3 regions of the Sodalis sp. C49 genome follow, and region 2 is predicted to be linked to each of the others. Evidence: predicted binding sites of a transcription regulator. Region 2 holds the regulator's gene; each other region holds the start of a gene.
The links. The regulator CRP, encoded in region 2, controls carbon source genes, mostly activating them, when cyclic AMP is high. The targets are predictions, from matches to a motif close to ATGTGANNNNNNTCACAT.

Region 1 (8,052 bases), 1.8 Mb from region 2:
GGCGGGCGCCGGGGCATGCGGTTGACTTCCTGTTATTCTGCGAGGGTAAGCCATTCCGCCGAGTCATCGAACATTTCCTCAACGATGCGGGCCAGGATGGCTTTATCGCTTTTGCTGGCATCCGTATCCAGGCCGTTGCGCTGCATCGGCTTGATGTTGACCTCGGCGTCAGGGAAAACCTGCTGTACGCGTTTGGTCAACTCGGCCAGGATAAGACCGCCGGCGTCGGGCAAGGCGGTAAAATTTCTTTTGTCGTAAATCAGTTCAACGTGCATGATCTATCCTTTTATTTATACTGGGTAAATATACAGTTTTTTCCGGAGCGAATGCAAGTTGCTTTGACGGTTTTTCGCGGTAAAAACGGCGCCGCGTCGATCGGGGCGGCATTGACCCGCCGTGTTCGGGCGTAATCATGGCGCCGGCCTGCCTGGCGGGGTATACTTTTACGGTGCGCTAAATCCTGTTCGCCGCTGTAATTACCTGATTTTTGATGGTAACCGAATCGCAGGTATGCCTGGGAAAACATATGATTAATCCAATTTACCGATTGCCGGTGTTGATCCTGCTGGCCGGCCTGGCCGTCAATGCGGCCGCGGCTGAAAAAGAATGCCCCGCGGCAAAAAAAAATATCAATGACAGTAATAACCTCATCATGCTGAGCGGCACCGCCAAAGGCGACATCCGGCTGGTGGTGGCGGGGATGGTGGGAAAAGATCTGGATGAGCAGGCCCGTTCAAGCATCAGTTTCGACACCTGCGGCGCCCTTATCGAGGAAGCGTACGATTACCACAAAACGGAGGGCCGCATGACCCTGCGCATGTCCAATCACACGGTAAAATCCGCTGATGGCTGGGAGAGCGAGTACGATATCGCCATCATTATCGATCAAGACGGCAAGCCAACGCTGGTTAACCATAAGCAGGGCAAAAGCCGTTTTTTTACCGGTAAAAACGGCGTGATCACCTCCTCGACCGATGCCTTTACCCTTAACGAGCGGCCCGGATTTACCACCGGGACCTATGACTACGATAATAATTTGCGTCTGGTCAAAAGCACGGCGCGGGGCACCGACGCGTTCAGCAACGATGAATATATTTACGCCTATGATAAAAAAGGTTATTTCATCTCGATGCGTTCGAACCATGGTCAAACCCGTTATCAGTATGATGCCAACGGCAGGGAGGCGGGTTCTTTCTCGGTGTCACGGACGCCGGTAAGCCAGCTCACCAAAGTGGAGCAGTGCCAGCGCAACGACGACGTGGGCAACTGCATCCTGAGTTATGGCAGCGACACGGAAATTTTGCCGCAGTCGATTATCAGACGACACCGCAGCACGGCCACGCAATACCAGTATTGGGACAGCGCGGAATCACATTGATTTTCCCGTGACTTAGGCCTGCATATTTTTTTTGCCGGCATCAAGCCGCCATTATCTTTTGGCGGCGGATGGCGGCTTACTCTTTTCGTTCCTAATCTTGATAGGTTGACCCGGAAATTGATGGCGCCCGCCAGGCGTTCTCATGCCCCGTATGCAATGCCGACGATAGCGTCGGCGGCTCTTATCCCAACTCACCCGAAAAAAGGATCAGACAACATGAGCACTATCACAACCGATGACGGGACGCAGATATTCTATAAGGACTGGGGCACCGGCCAGCCGGTGGTTTTTTCCCACGGCTGGCCGCTGACCGCCGATGCCTGGGACAGCCAGATGATGTTCCTTGCCGACAAGGGCTATCGGGTTATCGCCCATGACCGGCGCAGCCATGGCCGGTCGGCCCAGACGTGGGACGGGAATGATATGGATACCTATGCCGATGATCTCGCGGCCCTTATCGCCAGCCTGGATCTGCAGGACGCCATCCTTATCGGCCATTCCACCGGCGGCGGGGAAGTAGCGCGCTATATCGGTCGCCATGGTACCGGACGCGTGGCCAAAGCGGTGCTGATAAGCGCGGTGCCGCCGCTGATGCTGCAAACGGCGGCGAATCCCGAGGGCGTGCCGATAACGGTTTTCGACGGTATCCGGGCCGGCGTGTCGGCGGATCGATCGCAATTTTATCAAGATCTCGCCGTCTCGTTTTATGGTTATAACCGCGACGGCGCCAAACTCTCTCAGGGGGTGATAGATGCTTTCTGGCTGCAGGGGATGGCGGGCGGCATCGCCGGGCAATATGCCTGCATCAAGCAGTTCTCGCAGACGGATTTCACCGAGGATCTGAAAAAATTCGACGTGCCGACCCTGGTGCTGCAGGGCGATGACGATCAAATCGTGCCGCTAGAGGTTTCGGGCCGTAAATCAGCCAAGATCATTCCCGACGCCACGTTAAAAGTATTGGCCGGCGCGTCCCACGGTATGTGTACCGTGGATGCCGATAAGGTGAACGCCGCGCTGCTTGAATTTCTCCAGGCCTGATTTCATCAGCGTTTTTTTTTCCAAAAAAAAAGCTGCCGCGGCAGCTTTTTTGACGTCATGGAAATTAATACATGGCACCGGGCGGTACGTCTTTCACGGTATTAACGTATGACAGCAGAATTTTTTTCAGGAATTTACGGAATTTCATATGCTTTCCCTCACCAGGTTTGTTCGCCTGTAACGTGTTTGCGTTTGATGAGGTAATAATATGACCTCCGTCACATAAATGCAAATATTTGTGATGCGCATCACATAAAAAAGAGCATTTTTTTACAATCCCGGCGACGTGTTTTAACACATCGCGTCAATCCGGGGCGGGGATTATAACAGCGGGGTCGCTTTGTCATTTTCATCCACCGCGACAAAATTAAACTGCCCCCGCACCACTTCCTCCCGTCCCGCCGCGTACATATCTTCAAGGAAAATGGCGACATCCACGGTGATGCTGGTCCTGCCCACCCGGCTTACCCTGCCCACCAGCTCGATAATGGTGCCGGAAGGAATGGGCCGGCTGAAGGTGATTTTTTCCGTGGATACCGTTACCAGCCGTTTGCGGCAGAAGCGGGTGGCGGTGATAAAGGAAACCTCATCCATCCATGCCAGGGCGGTGCCGCCGAACAGGGTCGAATGATGGTTTATGGTGGTGGGAAACACCACCTTGGCGACGGTGGTGGTGGATTGCAGGATTTTTTGCTTTATTTCTGCGCTTAACTCATCGTGCATAGCAATACCTTCACATCTTTTTAACAAGTTAGTGAAGTGATTATGCCTGATATCGCGCGCGCATCCCAGAGGTGCGGCAGGGCCGGAGTTCAGGTCGCCGCTAGACGATACTGTTGATAACCCCGCCGTCCACCCGCAGCGCCGCGCCGGTGGTGGCCGATGCTTGCCGGGAGCAGGTATATACCACCAGGTTGGCCACTTCCTCGGGGGTCGCCAGCCGTTGGATAATAGAGGTTGACCGGTGGGTGCGCACAAAATCGGTTCCCGCCTGTTCAATACTCACGCCCGCATCCCGGGCGGAATCCTTCAGCATCTCGCGCACGCCTTCGGACAGCGTTGGGCCGGGCAGTACCGAGTTTACCGTGACCCCGGTGCCGGCGGCGAGTTTGGCCAGCCCGCCCGCGACGGCCAGCTGCGCCGTTTTGGTCACCCCGTAATGGATCATTTCCGGCGGGATATTAAGCGCCGACTCCGATGAAATAAACACGATGCGCCCCCAGTCGCGTTCCAGCATGCCTTGCAGGTAAAAACGCGCCAGTCGTATGCCGGACATAACGTTGGTCTGGAAATAACGCTCCCACTCATCGTCATCCACGTCGAAAAAAGGCTTAGGGCCGTAAATGCCGGCGTTATTGACGATAATATCGGCGGCGGGTACGGCGCCGGTAAGCGTAGCCACGCCCGCCGCATCGGACAAATCAGCCGCCACGCCTTCAACCGCCGCCTGCGGCACCGTGTGTCGCAACTGGCCCAGCGCCTTGTCTACCGTGGTCTGGCTGCGGCCGTTAATCACCACTGACGCGCCGGCGCGCGCCAGCCCAGTGGCGATGGCAAAACCGATGCCGCCGGTGGAGGCGGTGACGATGGCGCGTTTTCCCGATAAATCAATATGCATAATAATCTCCAGAAAAAAATGCGAGGACATAGAGCGGGACAACCTGTTCACCAGCTTATCTCCGCCGGCCGTAAGACGCGACAATAAGTTCGCTTCTGATGATGCTGAAGGCGTGCGTCTGAATGAATGATAGGTCATGATGGTTGCGGCGTTAAGCGGGGCAAGGCGAACCCGTGCGTCTTTGTGACGCGGTCCTCACGCGGCGCCGGCGATATCGGGCAGGCAAACTGCCGTTGGCCTGCGGTTATGCCAGGTTTTCAGCCAGGAAGTGCAGTAGCCGTTTGATGCGGGGCGGCTGGAATTTATTCCGGTTATACAAGGCGAAAAGGGGCGCCGGTTCGATAAAATACTGATCCAATACCGTCACCAGCCGGCCCGCGGCCAGGTCTTCACTGATATCCAGGATCGACTTATAAGCGAATCCGTATCCCATGACGGCCCATTTGCGGCTGATGTCGTCGTCATTGGTGGTGTAGGCGGGGGTCATGGTCAGCTGCCGCGGCATTTTTGCTTCATCGCGATAAACCCATTGCTCCTGATTGCCCAAGGTATTAATCAGGGCAATGGACGGCAATGCCTGCAAATGGGGGGGCGCCAGCGGTGGATCCAATTGCGCCAGCAGCGCCGGAGCAACGCATACCACCCGATGACTGTCGGCCAGTTTATAGGCCGTCATGCCGGCGTCGTCGTGCTGTCCATAGCGGATGGCGATGTCAATGTCGTCGCCGATCGGGGCGGTCGTGGCGTCGGCCAGAGAGAGAATAAAGTGAATGGCGGGAAAGTCTTGGCGAAAGCGCTCCAATAAGCCGATCAGACGATTGCGGCCAACGTCGGAGGGGGCGGTAATGCGTATCGCGCCTTTGATGTCATCCTTGCCCGAACGCAACAGCTCGGTGACGTCATTAAGCTGTTCCACGGCGCGCTGGCTATAGCTTAGGAACAGCTTGCCCTCGTCGGTCAGCCTGAGCTGGCGGGTGGTCCGTTCAAACAGGCGCACCTTGAGACCGGTCTCCAGACGCACGATGCAGGCGCTCGCCGCCGCCGGAGAACAACCGAGCTTACGTCCCGCCGCCGAAAAACTGCCCAACATCGCCGCTTCGATAAAAAGTCGCAAATCACTTAAACGTTCCACTCATTATCCTTAATCTCATCTCTTTTACATTAGCATCCTTTATTATGCTGGATGACGGCGGAATTCGCCTCATTCTGCCGTTGCGTTAATTCCCCATGCCAACATAAAGTATTGACAACGGCTAATTTAAGGTATATGGCCAGCGTCTTGACCCGCGCGCGCCGCCGCCAGCCGCGCCCTGAAATCATTCAGCGCGCTAATCTCTCGCCGCAGCGCGTTTGCCCGCGCCGTCTGCCCGCGCCGGACCGGGCTTATGTCGGTACCGGGAATCAGCCTGGCCAACGCCGCCAGCAGCTCAGGCAGGGGCTGGTTTTTGTTCTGCCTGACAAAATGGCTAAGCGCGACATAAGTCAGCGGAATATAAGCTGATTCATTATGCACAATCATCCGTGGATGACGGCGGTAGAAGCCCAACAGCTGGATTTTCGCATCCGCGACAATCTCATTTTCCCGGCAAGTGCCTTCACGGGCCGGCGCCTGCGCCGGCCTGAAACGACGGTCCTTCGCCCGAACTCCCGCGGCCGGCGGCAGGCCGCTTAGCCGCCCGGCGCCGATATCCGCGAAAACGCCCAGGGCGGCACTGACAAAAGAAATATCTGACCATCGCATATCAACTTCCTCTGAAATGAGTCACAGTGGTTGGTTCTGGGTTATCCGCTGATGCAGCAGGTCATCGACGATAAGCAGGTCCTGCCGCCAAAGCGCGCATGCCTGGTCCAGGTCATCATTAATGCCGGTTAACCTTTGTTCGCGCCTTGTTATCGCCCGGCCGACAAAATAATCCAGTGAATCCAGCAGGGCGGCGGCGGCGCGGGCGCGGGCGGCGGCGAGCCCCCCGGGATAGCACGCGATCAAATCATCCAACTGCCGTCGTACTTCCCCGCGCAGCGCGTTGTTTCTGTCGCCGTCCATAAGATGATCCTCCAGGGACAGCGTAATAAGGCGGGGAGGATGGGGCAGCAGCGGCGCCAGGCTGTTTTCCAATGCGCAACGGGTTGTCTCGCGCGGTTTCCCCTCCTCGTCATGCAGTATCATTATCAGCCGTCGCCCGAGATCGGGAAAACGGTGCTGCAAGGCGGCCAGAAAACGGATTTCCGGCTGAGCCAGCCCCGGCTGGCCCGCGCCGTGGACATACAGGATCCAGTCCGCGCCGATAGCGCCGGCCAGCGCGCCGGCGGGGGAGTCGTTGATATCGTCGATAAAGAGACAGCGGCGGGAGGGGTGATCAACGCCGCTTTTTTCTGGCGAATGGCGGTCGCTCAGGGCCGTGCGCGCATTACCGCTGATGGCGGCAGGCAATACCTTCTCCAGGACGCGTTTGCCCGTACCGCGTAAACCGCACAGCGCGATACGGTGTTCGGATAACGGACGAGCATGATTTGTCCGAAATTCCCGATAAAAAATGGCAAATTCAGGATCTTCTTTGCATAAGTAGTGCAAATTATCGCGCTCAGTCCTGTTCATTCTTCATGATTTCCCATGATATACTTAAGTCCCGCTAAGGTTATCGGCAGACCTTGCCTGATGTTTAACCTTCTGTTGCCCGGGGATGGCAGGAATGGTTCGATAATGCCGGGTCGAAAGCCCGCCGACCCTCATGAGCCATGAGGTTTTTGCTTATCAATACGGCGAGATATAAAACTTCAGGCAAGAAATAATTTTACTGAGCGGCTAATAAGGTTGATGTCTTCTCCCATTTGTATTATGGCACTGATATTATTAGTTTCTCTTGGCGTTGACATGTGCTCATTGCGTGCCTGTAGCAATCTTTCATGCAAGTATTGCCCAAGCGCTGTTTCAGCAGGGAGATCCGTAATAAATGTCTCTTCCGACAGGCTATGGGCCAGGGCCAGATATTTACTCATAAAAGGCACGACGAGATATTTTAGCAGATGGTTGCCTGGACTAAATACGTTGGCAAACATTTTGTCTAGACATTCCCGCAGACGTTCGGAGATGCTCTCCAGTTTATCCTGCCGGCGGCCGGTTTTCCCGGTGTTAAAATGCGAACGTTGATCATAGATGTCCGTTGCTAAGATAACACCCATTTCTTTCATGATACTAAAATAAATAGGCGCGGTTATTATGGTTTTTTCAGGGTTGTTCTTAATGTAATCTTGCACCAGGTAATGTAATTCAGCATAACTTTTAATAAAATATAAATAATTTTTATCCCTTCGGTTATGGTATTTGTTTTTAACCTTGTGCGCCGACTTTCCCGCCAGGGCAAAAAAAAGGGCTAGACTGCGCTGCGAATATTCCTGCTCGAAACTGTCTGTTCCCATTCCCTTGGCGGCAAGGAGGGCGCGGACATCGCCTTGCGGCGCGTTTGTTCCGCGGTCACCCGGTGTATCAACGGCGGCGACTGGTGCGGCGCCGCTATCAGCGCGCGATTCATCGCCGGCCATAGTGACGTGGCGGGTAAAAAGGGGAACAGGAGCGGGTCTTGCCAGGACCAACGCGTTCCGATAGTTATTCTGCCGTGGCTGTGTTTCCCTGCCGCACAGGTTGGCGGCATAAGAAAACGTGCAGGCAATACTCGTTTGCGAAATAATGTTACCCATTATGCTCCGATGGCGTTTAAGCGAACCACTATCAATAAAATAATATGATTGTAGTTTAAAAATAACCGTTATTGTATTTTGCCATGCCTGTTGTCAGGTCCTGCATGGGATATTAACAGAGGGAAATAACTTCGTAAACGCCGGTAATGACAAGAATATTGTGCGGACGATCATCCTACGTAATGAATTATAGATGATTATTATATTTTTTATAAAATCAGGATGGTATTTTTTTAATGCCTCCAGCGCCGGCGGTACAACTATAACCTGATCTTTCGTCGTGGTGCTTGCTGAGGCCCCTTATCTCATTTCCCGCCATTCT
Region 2 (8,052 bases):
CGGCGGCGAATAAAAACAGCACCACGGCGGTCAAAAACGACGGACTGCTATCCAATGCGTTGTCCCCTTTCGTTAAGCGGCTCTTTCAGCCATTGGGCGTATTCGCCGGCATGGCGCGCCAATACGACGGGATCCAGCCTTCTGGCCCAATAGATCACCTGCGGGCGCACCCAATGCATGCGGCACATGGTGGCGGTCAATTCGAACGGGCGTAGAATATCCTCCATGCCGTAGCGGCTGTAGCCGCGGTTAAGATAAGCGCCCTCCGGTTCGCCGGTGGTGATAACCGTTCGCCAGTATTTCCCCGCCAGGGCGTCGCCGCCGATGCCGCTGGCAAATCCGCGCGCCAGCACCCGGTCGAGCCACTCTTTCAATAATGCCGGGCAGCTGTAAGTATAAAGCGGGTGCTGGAACACAATGACCTGATGTTCACGCAATAATTGCTGTTCGTGGTGAATATCAATAAAAAAATCCGGATAAAAGGCGTAAAGATCATGTACGGTGACATGCTCGAGCGACGATGCCGCCTGCAGCAAAATCCGGTTGGCAACCGAATCCTGTGATTCCGGATGGGCATACAACAACAAAACTTTGGGTGGCTGCGCGATCAATTCCCCTCCAAAGCGTCGTCAGGGCGCGGCTTTTCCGCTACCATGCTTCGCAAAGTTGAAACCAGGACAGGTTATCCTGGATAGCATTCAATAATGTTAATTTAACATACTCTCAAACTATGGCGCTTTATGATTGTCTTCTCCTCACTGCAAATTCGCCGCGGTACCAACGTACTGCTGGATAACGCCACCGCCACGGTGAATCCCGGGCAAAAGGTCGGACTCGTCGGCAAGAACGGCTGCGGCAAATCAACATTATTGGCATTGCTGAAGCATGAACTCGGCTGCGACGCCGGCAGCGTGACCTTCCCCGCCAACTGGTCGATGGCCTGGGTTAACCAGGAGACGCCGGCCCTTGACGTGCCGGCGCTGGAGTATGTTATCGACGGCGATCGCGAGTATCGCCAGCTGGAAGCCGACCTCCAGCTCGCCAACGAGAAAAACGACGGCCACGCCATCGCCACCGTGCACGGCAAGCTGGACGTTATCGAGGCATGGACCATTCGGCCGCGCGCCTCGAGCCTGCTGCACGGGCTGGGGTTCAGCCAGGATCAATTGCAACAGCCGGTGCGGGATTTTTCCGGCGGCTGGCGTATGCGCCTTAACCTGGCGCAGGCGCTGATCTGCCGCTCCGATTTGCTGTTGCTTGATGAACCGACCAACCACTTGGATCTGGATGCAGTCATCTGGCTGGAAAAATGGCTGAAGAATTATGACGGTACGCTGATTCTGATTTCCCATGACCGGGATTTTCTCGATCCTATCGTAAATAAAATCCTGCATATTGAACAGCAGACGTTGAACGAATATACCGGCAACTACTCGTCGTTTGAGCAGCAGCGGGTGACCAAGCTGGCGCAACAGCAGTCGCTGTTCCAGCACCAGCAGGAAAAAGTGGCCCATTTGCAGCATTATATCGACCGTTTCCGTGCCCAGGCCACCAAGGCCAAGCAGGCGCAAAGCCGGATCAAGATGCTTGAGCGGATGGAGCTGATCGCCCCGGCCCATGTGGATAATCCCTTCCAGTTCAAGTTCCGTACTCCGGAAAGCCTGCCGAGCCCCCTGCTGAGCATGGAGAAAGTCAGCGCCGGTTATGGCGGGCGCACCATTCTTAATTCCATCAAGCTTAACCTGGTGCCCGGTTCGCGCATCGGCCTGCTCGGACGCAACGGCGCCGGCAAGTCGACGCTTATCAAGCTGCTGGCCGGCACCCTTGAGCCGCAGTCCGGCACCATCGGCCTGGCGAAAGGCATCAAGCTGGGTTATTTCGCCCAGCATCAGCTGGAGTTCCTGCGCGCCGACGAATCGCCGCTGGCGCATATGATCCGGCTGGCGCCGCAGGAGTATGAGCAGGCGCTGCGCGATTATCTGGGCGGGTTTGGTTTCCGGGGCGATAAGGTGACCGAACCGACCGCGCGTTTTTCCGGCGGCGAAAAGGCCCGGCTGGTGCTGGCGCTGATTGTCTGGCAGCGTCCCAACCTTCTGCTGCTCGATGAACCGACCAACCATCTGGATCTGGATATGCGCCAGGCGCTGACCGAAGCGCTGATAGATTTCGACGGCGCGCTGGTGGTGGTGTCCCATGACCGGCATTTACTGCGTTCCACCACCGATGAATTTTATCTGGTGCATGACGGGCGCGTCGCATCGTTTGACGGCGATGTGGAGGATTACCAGCAGTGGCTGGTGGATCAGCAGCGCCAGGCGGCGGCGCAGGACGGCAATGATACCGAGACCCCGGCGCCGCAGACCAATAATGCTCAGGCCAGGAAAGACCAGAAGCGGCGCGAGGCGGATTTCCGCAATCAGACCCAGCCGTTGCGCAAGTCCATTACCCGTTATGAACAGCAAATGGAAAAACGTGGCGCGGAGCTGGCGGCCATCGAGGCCGGACTGGCCGACGCGGCGCTGTATGATATCAGCCGTAAAGCGGACCTGGCCCTGGCCCTGCAACAGCAGGCCAAGGTTAAATCGCAGCTGGAAGAGGCGGAAATGGCGTGGCTGGACGCCCAGGAACAGTTGGAGACCCTGACCCGGGAGTTCGAGTCGCAATAAGCGCGTCAGCGCCAGATCAGCAATACGCAGGCCGCCGTCAGCAGGCCCATGGCGACGTTAAAAGCGATCCAGGCGCGTTTGCTGCGCAGCAGCCGGCCGATAAGGGTGCCGAAGCCGAGCCAGATAACGCCGGAGACGATATTGACGCTGACGATGCCGACGCTGATGGCGCCGACGGAGGTGATATAGGCGCTGCCGCTCAGGCTGAAGCTGGCCACCGCGCCCAGCGCCATCAGCCAGGCCTTGGGATTAAGGAATTGCAGCAGGCCGCCCTGGTAGAAGGGAATGGGCCGGGGGGGCGGCGCGTCGGTTTCCAGTTTTTCATAGGCGGCGGTGGCTATTTTCCAGGCCAGCCACAGCAGGTAAAGGCTGCCCGCCACCTTCAGCATAAAATGCAGGGACGGATAAAGCGTGATCAGGCCGCCGATGCCGAAGGCCACCAGCAGCAGGATACATTGCATGCCGAGCATGATGCCGATCATCAGCGGCATCGAGCGCCAGAAGCCAAAATTGGCGCCCGAGGCGGTAAGCAGCATATTATTAGGGCCAGGGGTAATGGCGGCCACCCAGAGAAACCCCAGCATTGACAGAAAAAGACTCAGTTCCACGTTTTGGCGGCTCCCCGTAAAATAACGCGTATGAAGCTACCAGTGCGCACGGGGATGTACAAGGCATAACAGGTGAAATTTACTCAACACCTTGATTTATTGACTATCGGGACACAATATCGTGATTATTCCCTGGGAACAAATCGATCCTGACACGCTCTATAACCTGATCGAGTCCTTTGTACTGCGTGAGGGCACCGATTATGGCGAGCAGGAGAAATCACTGGCGCAAAAGGTCGAGGATGTAAAACGCCAGTTGATAAGCGGCGAGGCGGTGGTGGTCTGGTCGGAACTGCATGAAAATATCAATATCATGCCGCGCGGCCGGTTTAATGACCAGGCCGGAGATACGCCGGGCGAATAGCGAAGCCCCTGGCCCCTAAGCGCTAAATATGCTAACACTCACTTCTGGGCCTTGATGCCGGGCGCACTTCTTCACGCCGCAATTCAACCAAGCGTAGGGTTACCATGTCGACAAAACACCCCATTATTGCCGTTACCGGTTCCAGCGGTGCGGGCACCACCACCACCAGCCTGGCGTTTCGTAAAATATTCCAGCAGTTGAATATCCACGCCGCCGAACTGGAGGGTGACAGCTTTCATCACTTTACCCGGCCGGAAATGGATATGGCGATCCGCAAGGCGCGGGATTTAGGGCGCCATATCAGCTACTTTGGTCCGGACGCCAATAACTTTGGCCTGCTGGAGCATACGTTTCATCAGTATGGCGATACCGGCCGCGGCCAGTCGCGTAAATATCTGCATACGTATGACGAGGCGGTGCCGTATAACCAGATCCCCGGTACCTTTACGCCCTGGCAGGCGTTGCCGGAACCGACGGACGTGTTATTTTACGAGGGGCTGCACGGCGGCGTGGTAACCGATAGCCATGACGTGGCGAAGCACGTGGATTTGCTGGTGGGCGTGGTGCCCATCGTCAACCTGGAGTGGATCCAGAAACTGGTGCGCGATACCGGCGAGCGGGGGCATTCGCGCGAGGCGGTGATGGATTCGGTGGTGAGGTCGATGGAGGATTATATTAACTACATCACGCCGCAGTTTTCCCGCACCCATATCAATTTCCAGCGGGTGCCGACCGTCGATACGTCGAACCCTTTCGCCGCCAAGGCGATTCCCTCACTTGACGAAAGTTTTGTCGTTATTCATTTCCGTAGCCTGGCGCATATCGACCTGCCTTACCTGCTGGCGATGCTGCAAGGCTCCTTTATTTCCAATATTAATACGCTGGTGGTGCCCGGGGGCAAGATGGGGCTGGCGATGGAGCTGATAATGGGGCCGCTGGTACAGCAGTTGCTGGAAGGAAAGGAAATTAAGTAAACTCGAGGCCTCGGGTGGGAACACTACGCCCGATTCGGCCCCATCGGCATGCTTTCCCTTGAACACGCCAGGATTCGCTGCGGTGTTGGCGGGCCTAGCATACCGTGGGGCGCTCGGTCGGGCGGGAACACCACGCCCGATTCGACCCCATCGGCATGCTCTCCCTTAAACACGCCAGGATTCGCTGCGGTGTTGGCGGGCCTACCATACCGTGGGGCACTCGGTCGGGCGGGAACACCACGCCCGATTCGACCCCATCGGCATGCTCTCCCTTGAACACGCCGGGTTTGAGTGCGGTGTTGGCGGGCCTACCATACCGTGGGGCGCTCGGTCGGGCGGGAACACCACGCCCGATTCGGCCCCATCGGCATGCTTTCCCTTGAACACGCCAGGATTCGCTGCGGTGTTGGCGGGCATACCGTGCCATGGGGCGCTCGGTCGGGCAGAGAAACCATGCCCGATTCGACCCCATTGGCGCGCTCTCCCTTGAACACGCCGGGTTTGAGCGCGGTGTTGGCGGGCATACCGGGCCATGGGGCGCTCGGTCGGGCAGAGAAACCATGCCCGATTCGACCCCATTGGCGCGCTCTCCCTTGAACACGCCGGGTTGGAGTGCGGTGTTGGCGGGCCGGTTAGGCGGCTGGGGCGTGGTGTTCGTCGCGCACTTCAAAGCTGTGGGTCATATTGACCGACGCGCCGAGCATCAGTGAGACCGAGCAGTATTTTTCCGCCGATAGCGTCACCGCCCGCTCCACCGCCTTGTCGGTCAGCCCGGCGCCGGTGACGATAAAATGCAGGTTGATATGGGTAAACAGGCGCGGCGCCTCGTCGCGGCGCTCGGAGGTGAGTTTGACCTCGCAGTCCCGGACGTCCTGCCGCGCTTTGTGTAAAATCGATACCACATCAATGGCGCTGCAGCCGCCGACCGACATCAATACCATTTCCATTGGGCTGGGCGCTTTTTCGCCCGCGTTCCCATCCATCAAAACCTGGTGGCCCGAGGCGGATTCGCCCATGAAAGACAACCCTTCTACCCATTTGACCCGTGCCTGCATTATGATACTCCTGATGAAAAGCTTTCCAGCAGACTACATTTTTGTTGGAAAACTGGCAATGTTACTGAACATACTTCATGCTGAAGCAAGACAACAGAAGACACTGCTTCAAACCTATGCTAAAAACAAGGCTGGATCGGCCTCATGATAATGAAAGGGCAAGAGATCGATCGGAACATCACATTACCAGACCCTAATAAGTTCCCTTACGTCGCTCCGTTTAAACGCGGAGTCAGAGTGAATAATACAAGCGCCGTAACAGGGAATACGATGTCCCGAACCTGGGATAGCGATGACAAAAGAGGATAACAGCGAATGGTTCTCGGCAAACCGCAAACAGACCCGACTCTCGAATGGTTCCTGTCTCATTGCCATATTCATAAGTATCCATCGAAGAGTACACTTATACATCAGGGTGAAAAGGCTGAAACGCTTTACTACATCGTTAAGGGCGCCGTGGCGGTGCTGATTAAGGATGAAGAAGGCAAAGAGATGATTCTCTCCTATCTTAACCAGGGAGATTTCATCGGTGAGCTCGGCCTATTCGAGGAAGGTCAGGAACGCAGTGCCTGGGTACGGGCGAAAACCGCCTGTGAAGTCGCCGAGATTTCGTATAAAAAATTCCGGCAGCTGATTCAGGTGAATCCGGATATCCTGATGCGCCTGTCGGCGCAAATGGCCAGTCGTTTACAGGTAACGTCGGAAAAAGTCGGCAACCTGGCATTCCTGGACGTTACCGGACGCATAGCGCAAACCCTGTTGAACCTGGCGAAACAACCCGACGCCATGACCCACCCCGACGGCATGCAGATAAAAATCACCCGTCAGGAAATCGGCCAGATTGTCGGCTGTTCCCGCGAGACGGTAGGACGTATTCTTAAAATGCTCGAAGATCAAAATCTTATATCCGCGCACGGTAAAACCATTGTTGTTTACGGCACGCGCTGATAGCCCCGTTATACAGGCGTGGTGCTTCGTACCACGCTTTTTTTGCTGACAGTATGTGGCGCCGGTTAATCTACCACCCTGAAGTAAACTATGCCCTGCGGCAAACCATCGTGCTATGCCTGCCGGTGGCCGCCGGCCTGTTATTCGGCAGCTTGCAAAACGGCCTGCTGTTTTCGTTGGTCCCTGCCTGCTGCAATATCGCCGGCCTCGATACCCTGCATAAACGGTTTTTCAAGCGACTGGCCGTCGGCGGCGTGCTGTTCGCGCTGAGCAGCGTGCTGATCCAGGTGCTGTTGGCCGTGCCGGTGCCGTTGCCCTTGGTGATGCTCGGCCTGGCGCTGCTGTTCGGCGTTACCGGTGAAATCAGCCCGCTGCACGGCCGTTTATTGCCCGCCGCGCTTATCGCCGCCATCTTTACCCTGGGGCTGGCCGGCAATGTGCCGCCCGCCGTGCCGCCGCTGCTGTATATTGCCGGCACCGCCTGGTACGGGCTGTTCAACGCCCTGTGGTTCCGGTTGTGGAAGGAGCAGCCGATGCGGGAATCGCTTAGCCTGCTGTATCGGGAGCTGGCGGATTATATCGAGGCGAAATATACCCTGCTGACACAGCATACCGATCCGGAAACCGCCCTGCCGCCGCTGTTTGCCCGCCAGCAGGCGGTGATTGATCTGATTGCCCAGGTATACCAGCAGCTTTATATGCTGTCGGCCAATGATCAGCTGCAGTACAAACGCCTGCTGCGTTCTTTCCAGGTGGCGCTGGATTTGCAGGAGCATATCGCCGTCAGCCTGCACCAGCCGGACGAAGTACAAAAACTGGTGGCGCAAAGCCACGCCGAGGCGGTTATCCGCTATAACGCCCGGCTGATTGCCGCGCGGTTGCGGGTACTGGCGGATGATATTCTCTATCACCGGCAGCCGGGGCGTTTTAACATGGCCACCGCGCTGTCGGCCCTGGAAAAAATTGCCGACCGGCATCCGGATAATCCGGTCGGACAGTTTTGTTATTACCATTTCAGCCGTATCGCCCGGCTGCTGCGTACCCAGCGCCCGCTTTACCGCCGCGACCTGATGGCCGACAACCAGCAGCGGCTGTCGTTTTGGCATGCGCTGGTCAGCTACTGTTCCTTTAAATCCATGGCGCTGCGCAGCGCGGCAAGGCTTGGGATTATGCTGGCCATCGGCAGCAGCCTGGGGCTGGTATTGGATCTCCCCAAACCCTACTGGATTTTAATGACGGTGATGTTTGTCAGCCAGAACGGCTATAACGCCACCCGGGTGCGGATCCAGCATCGGGCCCTGGGCACGTTGGCGGGGTTGGTGATTGCCGCCGGCACGCTGCAATTCAGGCTGAGCGACGGCACGGTATTGCTGTGCATGTTGTTCCTGACGCTGGCGTCTTACCTGGTGTTGCGCAAAAATTACGGCCTGGCGATGA
Region 3 (8,052 bases), 590 kb from region 2:
GGGCAATGGATAACCCTAAACCGGTCCCGCCCTCACGGCCGCTGACCATGGGGTAGAACAGCGTATCCTGTAATTGCGCCGGTACGCCCGGGCCGTCGTCTTCTATATCAATTCGCGCTACCAAACGATAACGAACGCCGTGCAACGTTAACTGGAACGCGGTACGGGTGCGTATCGTGATCGTGCCACCGTCTTCACCCAGCGCCTGCAGCGAATTACGGGTAATATTCAGCAATACCTGTTCCATTTGATCGGGATCGTGAGCCAGTTCAGGCAGGCTGGGATCGTAATCCCGCAGGAGAGTGACGTTATCCGGCTTTTCCAGCGAGACCAGTTGGAAAACCCGCTCGGCCACCTGGTGAATGCTTTGCGTAACGTGCATGCCGGGCTGCTGCGGCCCGAGCAATCGGTCGACCAGGTTGCGCAGGCGGTCGGCCTGTTCAATGATCACCTTGGTGTATTCCAACAGCGAGGGATCGGGCAATGCTTTGGCCAGCAGTTGCGCCGCGCCGCGCAGACCGCCCAGCGGGTTCTTGATTTCATGGGCCAGGCCGCGCACCAGATCCCGTGCCGCCACCTGCTGGGCATGCTGAATCTGTTCCTGGCTGAGGCGGCGCTGATTATCCATCGGCGCCAGCTCCATCAGGAAAAAATCCTCGGGCAGGCGTTGCACGGTAAGGGAAAGGATATGCGCCCGCCCGTCAACCACCAACGTGACCTCGTTATCGGTAAACCCCTGGCCGGCGTTAAGGCTTTCGCGCATCAGTTCGACGTTGAGCGAAAAATAGCCCAGCAGCTCAGGCAACGGCGTGCCAAAAAGCTTGCGCGAGCTTTGCGCTAAAAGTTGTTGCGCCGCCGGATTGGCGTAATGAACGGCAAGGTCATTATCCAGCAGCAATATGCTGTTGATCAGGGAATTAAGGATCTGCCCAGCATCGGGCAATGAGCCTGTAGCCATAAAGCAGTCTCCCGCACTCTACCAGTGCATTTAGTCCGTTATGTCGTCATGCGCATGGCTGCGCGCAAGCTTTGCTGGAGAAAAAAGCCCATCCGAAGATGGGCTGAAAGTTTCCACGGCAACAAAAAAACGTCAAGTTATACGCTGTAATACAGCTCGAATTCCACCGGATGCGGCGTCATGCGAATACGGTCTACTTCTTCCGTGCGTAAAGTGATATAGGCGTCGATGGAGTCGTCGGTGAAAACACCGCCACGGGTCAGGAACTCGCGATCCGCGTCCAGCGCCTTAAGGGCTTCTTCCAGCGAACCGGCCACCTGTGGGATTTCTTTCGCTTCTTCCGGCGGCAGATCGTAGAGGTTTTTGTCCATGGCATCGCCAGGATGGATTTTGTTGATAACCCCGTCCAGACCGGCCATCAGCAGGGCGGCAAACGCCAGGTATGGGTTGGCGGCCGGGTCCGGGAAGCGCACTTCGATACGACGGGCTTTCGGGCTGGCGACCACCGGGATACGGATGGAGGCTGAGCGGTTGCGGGCGGAGTAGGCCAGCATAACCGGCGCTTCATATCCCGGGACCAGACGCTTGTAGGAGTTGGTGGTCGGGTTGGTCAGGGCGTTGATGGCCTTGGCGTGTTTGATGACGCCGCCAATGTAGAACAAGGCGGTTTCGGACAGGCCGCCGTACTTGTCGCCGGAGAACAGGTTATTGCCGTCTTTGGTCAACGACATATGGCAGTGCATGCCCGAGCCGTTATCGCCGAACATCGGTTTCGGCATAAAGGTCGCCGTTTTGCCGAAGGCATGGGCAACGTTATGCACGACATATTTATAAATTTGGATCTCGTCGGCTTTTTTCGTCAGGCTGTTGAAGCGGGTGGCGATTTCGTTCTGGCCGGCGGTGGCGACTTCATGGTGATGAGCTTCAACCACCAGGCCCATTTCTTCCAGGGTCAAACACATGGCGGAACGCAGATCCTGTGATGAATCCACCGGGGGAACCGGGAAATAACCGCCTTTGATGCCGGGACGATGGCCTTTATTGCCGCCTTCGTAAACTTTATCGGTATTCCATGCGGCTTCAACGTCGTCAATAGCGACATGGGAACCGGAAATTGACGAACCAAAGCGGATATCGTCAAACAGGAAAAATTCAGGTTCCGGCCCGAACAGCACGGTATCGGCAATGCCGGAGGTTTTCAGAAACTCTTCGGCGCGTTTGGCGATGGAACGCGGGTCGCGATCGTAGCCTTGCATGGTGGCAGGCTCAAGGATGTCGCAACGGATAATCAGGGTGGTTTCTTCATAGAAGGGGTCGAGCATCGCCGTGCTGGCATCGGGCATCAGCACCATGTCGGACTCGTTAATGCCTTTCCAGCCGCCAATGGAGGAGCCGTCAAACATTTTTCCATCTTCAAAGAAGTCGGCATCTACCTGATGGGCTGGTATAGTGACGTGCTGTTCTTTACCTTTCGTATCAGTGAAACGCAGGTCGACGAATTTTACTTCGTGCTCGTTAAGCATCGTCAAAACGTGTTCAGCGGACATAACTTGTATTCTCCCGGATGTGCCATTGTCGTCGTGGAACGAAATCGTATGGATCGAATTTTATTTAACTTAGCTGGGCTAGGCTAAACTGGACTGGTATAAACAGTAGCTAAAAGTGTGCCAACATTGCCAAAATGATGAGAAGGGCCGCGTTTCCGGCCTTATTAACCAAAGTCCGCCTGCACCAGATTGGTGGGATAGCGCTATATTAGTGCATTTGGGCAGTAAGTGGGCACTATTTTGGTGCAATAAATGGGGCGAGGTGAAATAATGCACTGAGAAAGGGATGACGAAGCGTCAAAAATGACGCAAATGCAGAGATCGTCGCGATCTTGTTTAGTCCCTCGCTTATTACGTGTACAATAACGCGCTATTTCTAATGCCTGAGGCAAAGTTGTGATCGAAAATTTGCGTAACATCGCCATCATCGCGCACGTCGACCATGGTAAAACTACCCTGGTCGATAAGCTGTTGCAACAATCCGGAACATTGGGTGACCGCAACGACGCCACCGAGCGCGTCATGGACTCCAACGATTTGGAGAAAGAGCGCGGGATTACCATCCTCGCTAAAAATACCGCTATTAACTGGCACGACTACCGTATCAACATCGTTGATACCCCCGGACATGCCGATTTCGGCGGCGAGGTTGAGCGCGTGATGTCCATGGTTGACTCGGTATTGCTGCTGGTCGACGCCATGGACGGACCCATGCCGCAAACCCGGTTCGTGACCCAGAAAGCCTTTGCCTATGGTCTCAAACCCATTGTGGTCATCAATAAAGTCGACCGTCCCGGCGCCCGCCCTGATTGGGTAGTGGACCAGGTGTTTGATTTATTTGTCAACCTCGGCGCAACCGATGAGCAACTGGATTTTCCGATCATATATGCCTCCGCGTTAAACGGTGTTGCGGGCTATGAGCACGAGAACATGGCCAGCGACATGACCCCGCTGTTTGAATCCATCGTCAAGAACGTCGAAGCGCCGAACGTCGACAGCGACGGCGCGTTCCAGATGCAGATTTCGCAGCTTGACTACAACAGCTATGTTGGCGTCATCGGTATCGGCCGCATCAAACGCGGCTCGGTTAAACCGAACCAGTCTGTTACCATCATCGACCATGAAGGTAAGCGTCGCAACGGCAAAGTGGGCCAGGTACTGGGCCATATGGGCCTGCTGCGCATCGAGTCCAAGCTGGCGGAAGCGGGTGATATCATCGCCGTTACCGGCCTTGGCGAGCTGAATATCTCCGATACCATTTGCGATCAGGCCCTGGTCGAAGCGTTGCCGCCGCTGACGGTGGACGAACCTACCGTTTCCATGTCGTTCGGCGTCAACACCTCGCCGTTCTGCGGCAAGGAAGGCAAATACGTCACCTCCCGCCAGATCCTTGAGCGCCTGAACAAAGAGCTGGTGCACAACGTGGCCCTGCGCGTGGAAGAAACCGTCGATCCGGATACCTTCCTGGTCTCGGGCCGCGGCGAGCTGCATTTGTCGGTGCTGATCGAAAACATGCGGCGTGAAGGTTTTGAAATCGCCGTATCGCGCCCGAAAGTTATCTATCGTACCGTCGACGGCAAGAAACAAGAGCCGTTCGAACAGGTTACCCTGGATATCGAAGAACAGAACCAGGGCCCGGTTATGGAAGCCATGGGCATCCGTAAAGGTGAAATGCGCGATATGCTGCCGGATGGCAAAGGACGCATCCGTCTTGATTACATCATCCCCAGCCGCGGCTTGATTGGTTTTCGTACCGACTTTTTAACCATGACGTCCGGCACCGGCCTGCTGTATTCGTCGTTCAGTCATTATGACGATGTCCGTCCGGGTGAAATCGGCCAACGCCAGAACGGCGTGATGATTTCCAACGGCCAGGGCAAAGCGGTAGCCTATGCCTTGTACAGCCTGCAGGATCGCGGCCGTTTGTTCCTGGGCCACGGCGCGGAAGTGTACGAAGGCCAGATTATCGGCATCCACACCCGTTCCAACGACCTGACGGTAAACTGCCTGACAGGTAAAAAACTGACCAACATGCGTGCTTCCGGCACCGATGAGGCCACGACGCTGGTGACCCCGATCAAGATGTCGCTGGAACAGGCCCTGGAGTTTATCGATGATGATGAACTGGTGGAAGTGACACCGCTGTCCGTGCGTTTACGTAAACGTCATTTGACCGAAAATGACCGTAAACGCGCTAACCGTTCGGGTAAAGAAGCTTAAACCCGTCGGCCCAGGCGGCGATAACGTAACAATGCCGGTCTGCGTAAGCAGCCCGGCATTTTTTTGCCCGTCGTTCAGCTATTCCCGGCGATAAAGCAGCCTGATGTCATGCTGTTGGCAATACTCATGAAATTTCGGCGGCGGCGATTGGTCGGTTATCAGGGTATGGAACAAGGATAAAGCACCGATAAAGGCAGGTTTGATGTTGTCGAATTTACTGTGATCGGCCACCAGGATCGCCTGCTGCGACATGGACAACGCGCGATGCTTCATGGTGAGTTCGTCAAAGTTAAAGCAGGTGGCGCCGAAACCGATATCAATACCCGCCGCGGAGATAAACGCTTTATCGGGGCGGATATTATCCAGGATGGAATATTGGGTCAGCGGCGTAAAGATGCAGTTGGCGGGGTGGAACTCGCCGCCGCATAAGATCACTTTGCAATTAGGATGATCTTGTAACGCCAGGAAAGTATTCAGGGAATAGCAGACGGCGGTAAACGCCAGGTCATCGTCAATCGCATCGATGATAAACGGGGTGGTGGTGCCGCAGTCGAAAAAAACCGTGTCGTCCGGCTCGATCAGCGCCGCCGCCAGGCGGCCGGTAAGGGTTTTTTCCTCAACGTGCTTGGCTTTTTGATCCGAAACAAAATAGTGGGTAACGTTATTATTGCGCGGATCGTTAACCACGTAACCGCCCAGCAGTACGACCTGCGCGGGTTCGGCGCTGAGATCGCGGCGGATGGTCATCTCCGAGACGCCCAGCAGGACGGCGGCATCTTTCAAATGAAGCTTATCTTCCCGCTTCAGGGCGAGTATCAGTTTATTAATCCTTTCTTCGCGCCGCGTTTCCATATGACATCCTGCGTTATCAGACCCGATTTCCGCCGGGTTCTCAGAAATTAATAGTCGCTGGCGGACGCCTTGCCCGATACGATCGCGACACCTGAACTGGTGCCGATTCGGGTGGCGCCGGCCAGGATCATGGCGGTGGCGGTCTGGCGATCGCGTACGGCGCCGGAGGCCTTTACGCCCATACCCTCGCCGACGGTTTCGCGCATCAGCCTGACATGTTCTTCTTTTGCGCCGCCGGTGCTGAAGCCGGTGGATGTTTTCACAAACGCCACCTTCAGTTCGCGGCATATCCGGCAAACCGCGACAATTTGTGGTGAACTCAACAAACAGGTTTCCAATATTACCTTCAACGGAATAGCCGCGCAAACCTCGCGGACCGCGCGGATATCGGCGGTTACCGCGTCAATATTGCCGCTTTTGAGCCAACCGACGTTAATCACCATATCTATTTCCTGCGCACCCGCCGCAATCGCCGCCTGCGCCTCGAACGCCTTGGCGGCGGTCAGGCCGGCGCCCAACGGAAAACCGATCACCGAGCAGACTTTTACCGGGCTGTCGCGCAGCAAGCGCGCGGCAAGCGGCACATACCCGGAATTGACGCAGACCGCATAAAATCCGCACTGTTTAGCCTCGCCGCATAACGTGGTGATCTGCGCTTCGGTGGCATCCTGCGCCAGCAGGGTATGGTCGATGTAAGGGGCAAAATCGATTTCAGGGGAAGTCATGTTAATGTCCTTTATGTGTATTATCACGATAATAATGTGAGAATAATAACATTACAGAAGCCTCTTACAATAGGCATGTGGCAATTTAATTTTCATTAAACGATGTGATCATTGTCATGTTACTAACATTTTTGTCTTGTTAGTGTTAATAAAATAACATTGAATAAGGTTAAAAATATGAGGGCTAATAATTATGGATATCGCAGTTATCGGTTCCAACATGGTGGATTTAATCACCTATATCAAAGAGATGCCTAAAACCGGGGAAACGCTGGAAGCCCCCGGTTTTGAAATCGGCTGCGGCGGCAAAGGCGCCAATCAGGCGGTAGCCGCCGCCAAGCTGGGGGCGGAGGTGATGATGATCAGTAAAGTCGGCGAGGATCTCTTTGCGGACAATACCGTTAACAACCTGGTGCGCCATGGGGTCGATACGCGCTATGTGGAAACGGTGGCGGGCGTATCCAGCGGCGTAGCGCCGATTTTTGTCGATCCAGATTCACATAATCGCATCCTGATTATCAAAGGCGCCAACGATCACCTCGGCGCGCAGGACATCGATCGGGCGGCGGAACAGCTCAAGGGCTGCCGGCTGATTATCCTGCAACTGGAAATTCCGCTCGCCACCGTCTATCACGCCATTGATTTTGCCGCCCGGCATCAGGTTCCCGTAATCCTTAATCCGGCGCCCGCCACCCGGGAACTGGATATCGCGTATGCCTGCCGGTGCGACTTTTTTATGCCTAACGAGACAGAGCTGGAAATTCTGACCGGCATGCCGGTGGACAGCGAGGAGCATATCCTGCTGGCCGGCCGTTCGCTGCTGGCCAAAGGATTGAAGAACCTGATTATTACCATGGGGCATCGCGGCTCGATGTGGCTAAGCGGCAACGAGGTGTACCGGGTCGATCCGGTACCGGTCGACGCCGTGGATACCAGCGGCGCCGGCGATGCGTTTATCGGCTGTTTTGCGCATTATTTTGTCGCGCGCGGCGATATCAAACAGGCCATGCGCTACGCGTCCGCCTATGCCGCCTACAGCGTCCGGGGTAAAGGCACCCAGCGTTCCTATGCCGAGGCTTCCCAGTTCCATGATTTCCTTGCCACCCTTCATCAGGAATAACATCATGCGCCACAATACGGTACAAATGCCTGACGGCTATTTAAACAAAACACCGTTGTTTCAATTTATCCTGCTGTCCTGCCTGTTTCCGCTATGGGGCTGCGCCGCCAGCCTTAACGATATCCTGATCACCCAGTTCAAAACGGTGTTCGCATTGAGCGATTTTGCCAGCGCCCTGGTGCAAAGCGCCTTTTACGGCGGTTATTTCCTGATTGCCATCCCGGCGTCGATGGTTATCCGCAAAAGCAGCTACAAAATGGCCATTATGATCGGCCTGTCGCTGTATATCATCGGCTGCGTACTGTTCTATCCCGCCTCCCATATGGCCACCTATACCATGTTCCTGGCGGCCATTTTTGCCATCGCCATCGGCTTAAGCTTTCTTGAGACCGCGGCCAATACCTACAGCTCGATGATCGGTCATCGCGATTACGCGACCCTGCGGCTGAACATCAGCCAGACGTTTTATCCCATCGGCGCGCTGATGGGTATTGTGCTGGGGAAATACCTGGTGTTTCAGGAAGGCGGCAGTTTAAGCAGCCAAATGGCCGCAATGACGCCGGAGCAGGTGCATCAGTTCCGTCTCAATATGCTGGAACTGACCCTGGAACCCTATAAATACCTGATTAT

Region 1: the regulator CRP is predicted to act here: its motif matches at 2,653-2,670, upstream of azuC (stress response protein AzuC).
Region 3: the regulator CRP is predicted to act here: its motif matches at 6,337-6,354, upstream of deoC (deoxyribose-phosphate aldolase).

The regions. Positions count from the first base shown of each region.
Region 1 covers NZ_CP163303.1:2,356,667-2,364,718, reverse strand. Annotated here, with positions in the region: gene ABUK12_RS10725 (DinI-like family protein) at 33-275, opposite strand; gene ABUK12_RS10720 (hypothetical protein) at 527-1,378, shown strand; gene ABUK12_RS10715 (alpha/beta fold hydrolase) at 1,595-2,416, shown strand; gene azuC (stress response protein AzuC) at 2,481-2,564, opposite strand; gene ABUK12_RS10705 (acyl-CoA thioesterase) at 2,738-3,139, opposite strand; gene ABUK12_RS10700 (SDR family NAD(P)-dependent oxidoreductase) at 3,240-4,034, opposite strand; gene ABUK12_RS10695 (LysR family transcriptional regulator) at 4,279-5,166, opposite strand; gene ABUK12_RS10690 (hypothetical protein) at 5,293-5,775, opposite strand; gene ABUK12_RS10685 (hypothetical protein) at 5,797-6,630, opposite strand; gene ABUK12_RS10680 (hypothetical protein) at 6,810-7,730, opposite strand.
Region 2 covers NZ_CP163303.1:4,189,608-4,197,659, reverse strand. Annotated here, with positions in the region: gene kefB (glutathione-regulated potassium-efflux system protein KefB) at 1-55, opposite strand, end outside; gene kefG (glutathione-regulated potassium-efflux system ancillary protein KefG) at 48-608, opposite strand; gene ABUK12_RS18795 (ABC transporter ATP-binding protein) at 741-2,666, shown strand; gene ABUK12_RS18790 (LysE family translocator) at 2,672-3,274, opposite strand; gene ABUK12_RS18785 (YheU family protein) at 3,396-3,638, shown strand; gene ABUK12_RS18780 (phosphoribulokinase) at 3,743-4,612, shown strand; gene ABUK12_RS18775 (OsmC family protein) at 5,245-5,667, opposite strand; gene ABUK12_RS18770 (hypothetical protein) at 5,627-5,815, shown strand; gene crp (cAMP-activated global transcriptional regulator CRP) at 5,983-6,615, shown strand; gene ABUK12_RS18760 (YccS/YhfK family putative transporter) at 6,669-8,052, shown strand, end outside.
Region 3 covers NZ_CP163303.1:3,596,565-3,604,616, reverse strand. Annotated here, with positions in the region: gene glnL (nitrogen regulation protein NR(II)) at 1-958, opposite strand, end outside; gene glnA (glutamate--ammonia ligase) at 1,096-2,505, opposite strand; gene typA (translational GTPase TypA) at 2,902-4,725, shown strand; gene deoR (DNA-binding transcriptional repressor DeoR) at 4,804-5,577, opposite strand; gene deoC (deoxyribose-phosphate aldolase) at 5,625-6,302, opposite strand; gene rbsK (ribokinase) at 6,496-7,422, shown strand; gene fucP (L-fucose:H+ symporter permease) at 7,427-8,052, shown strand, end outside.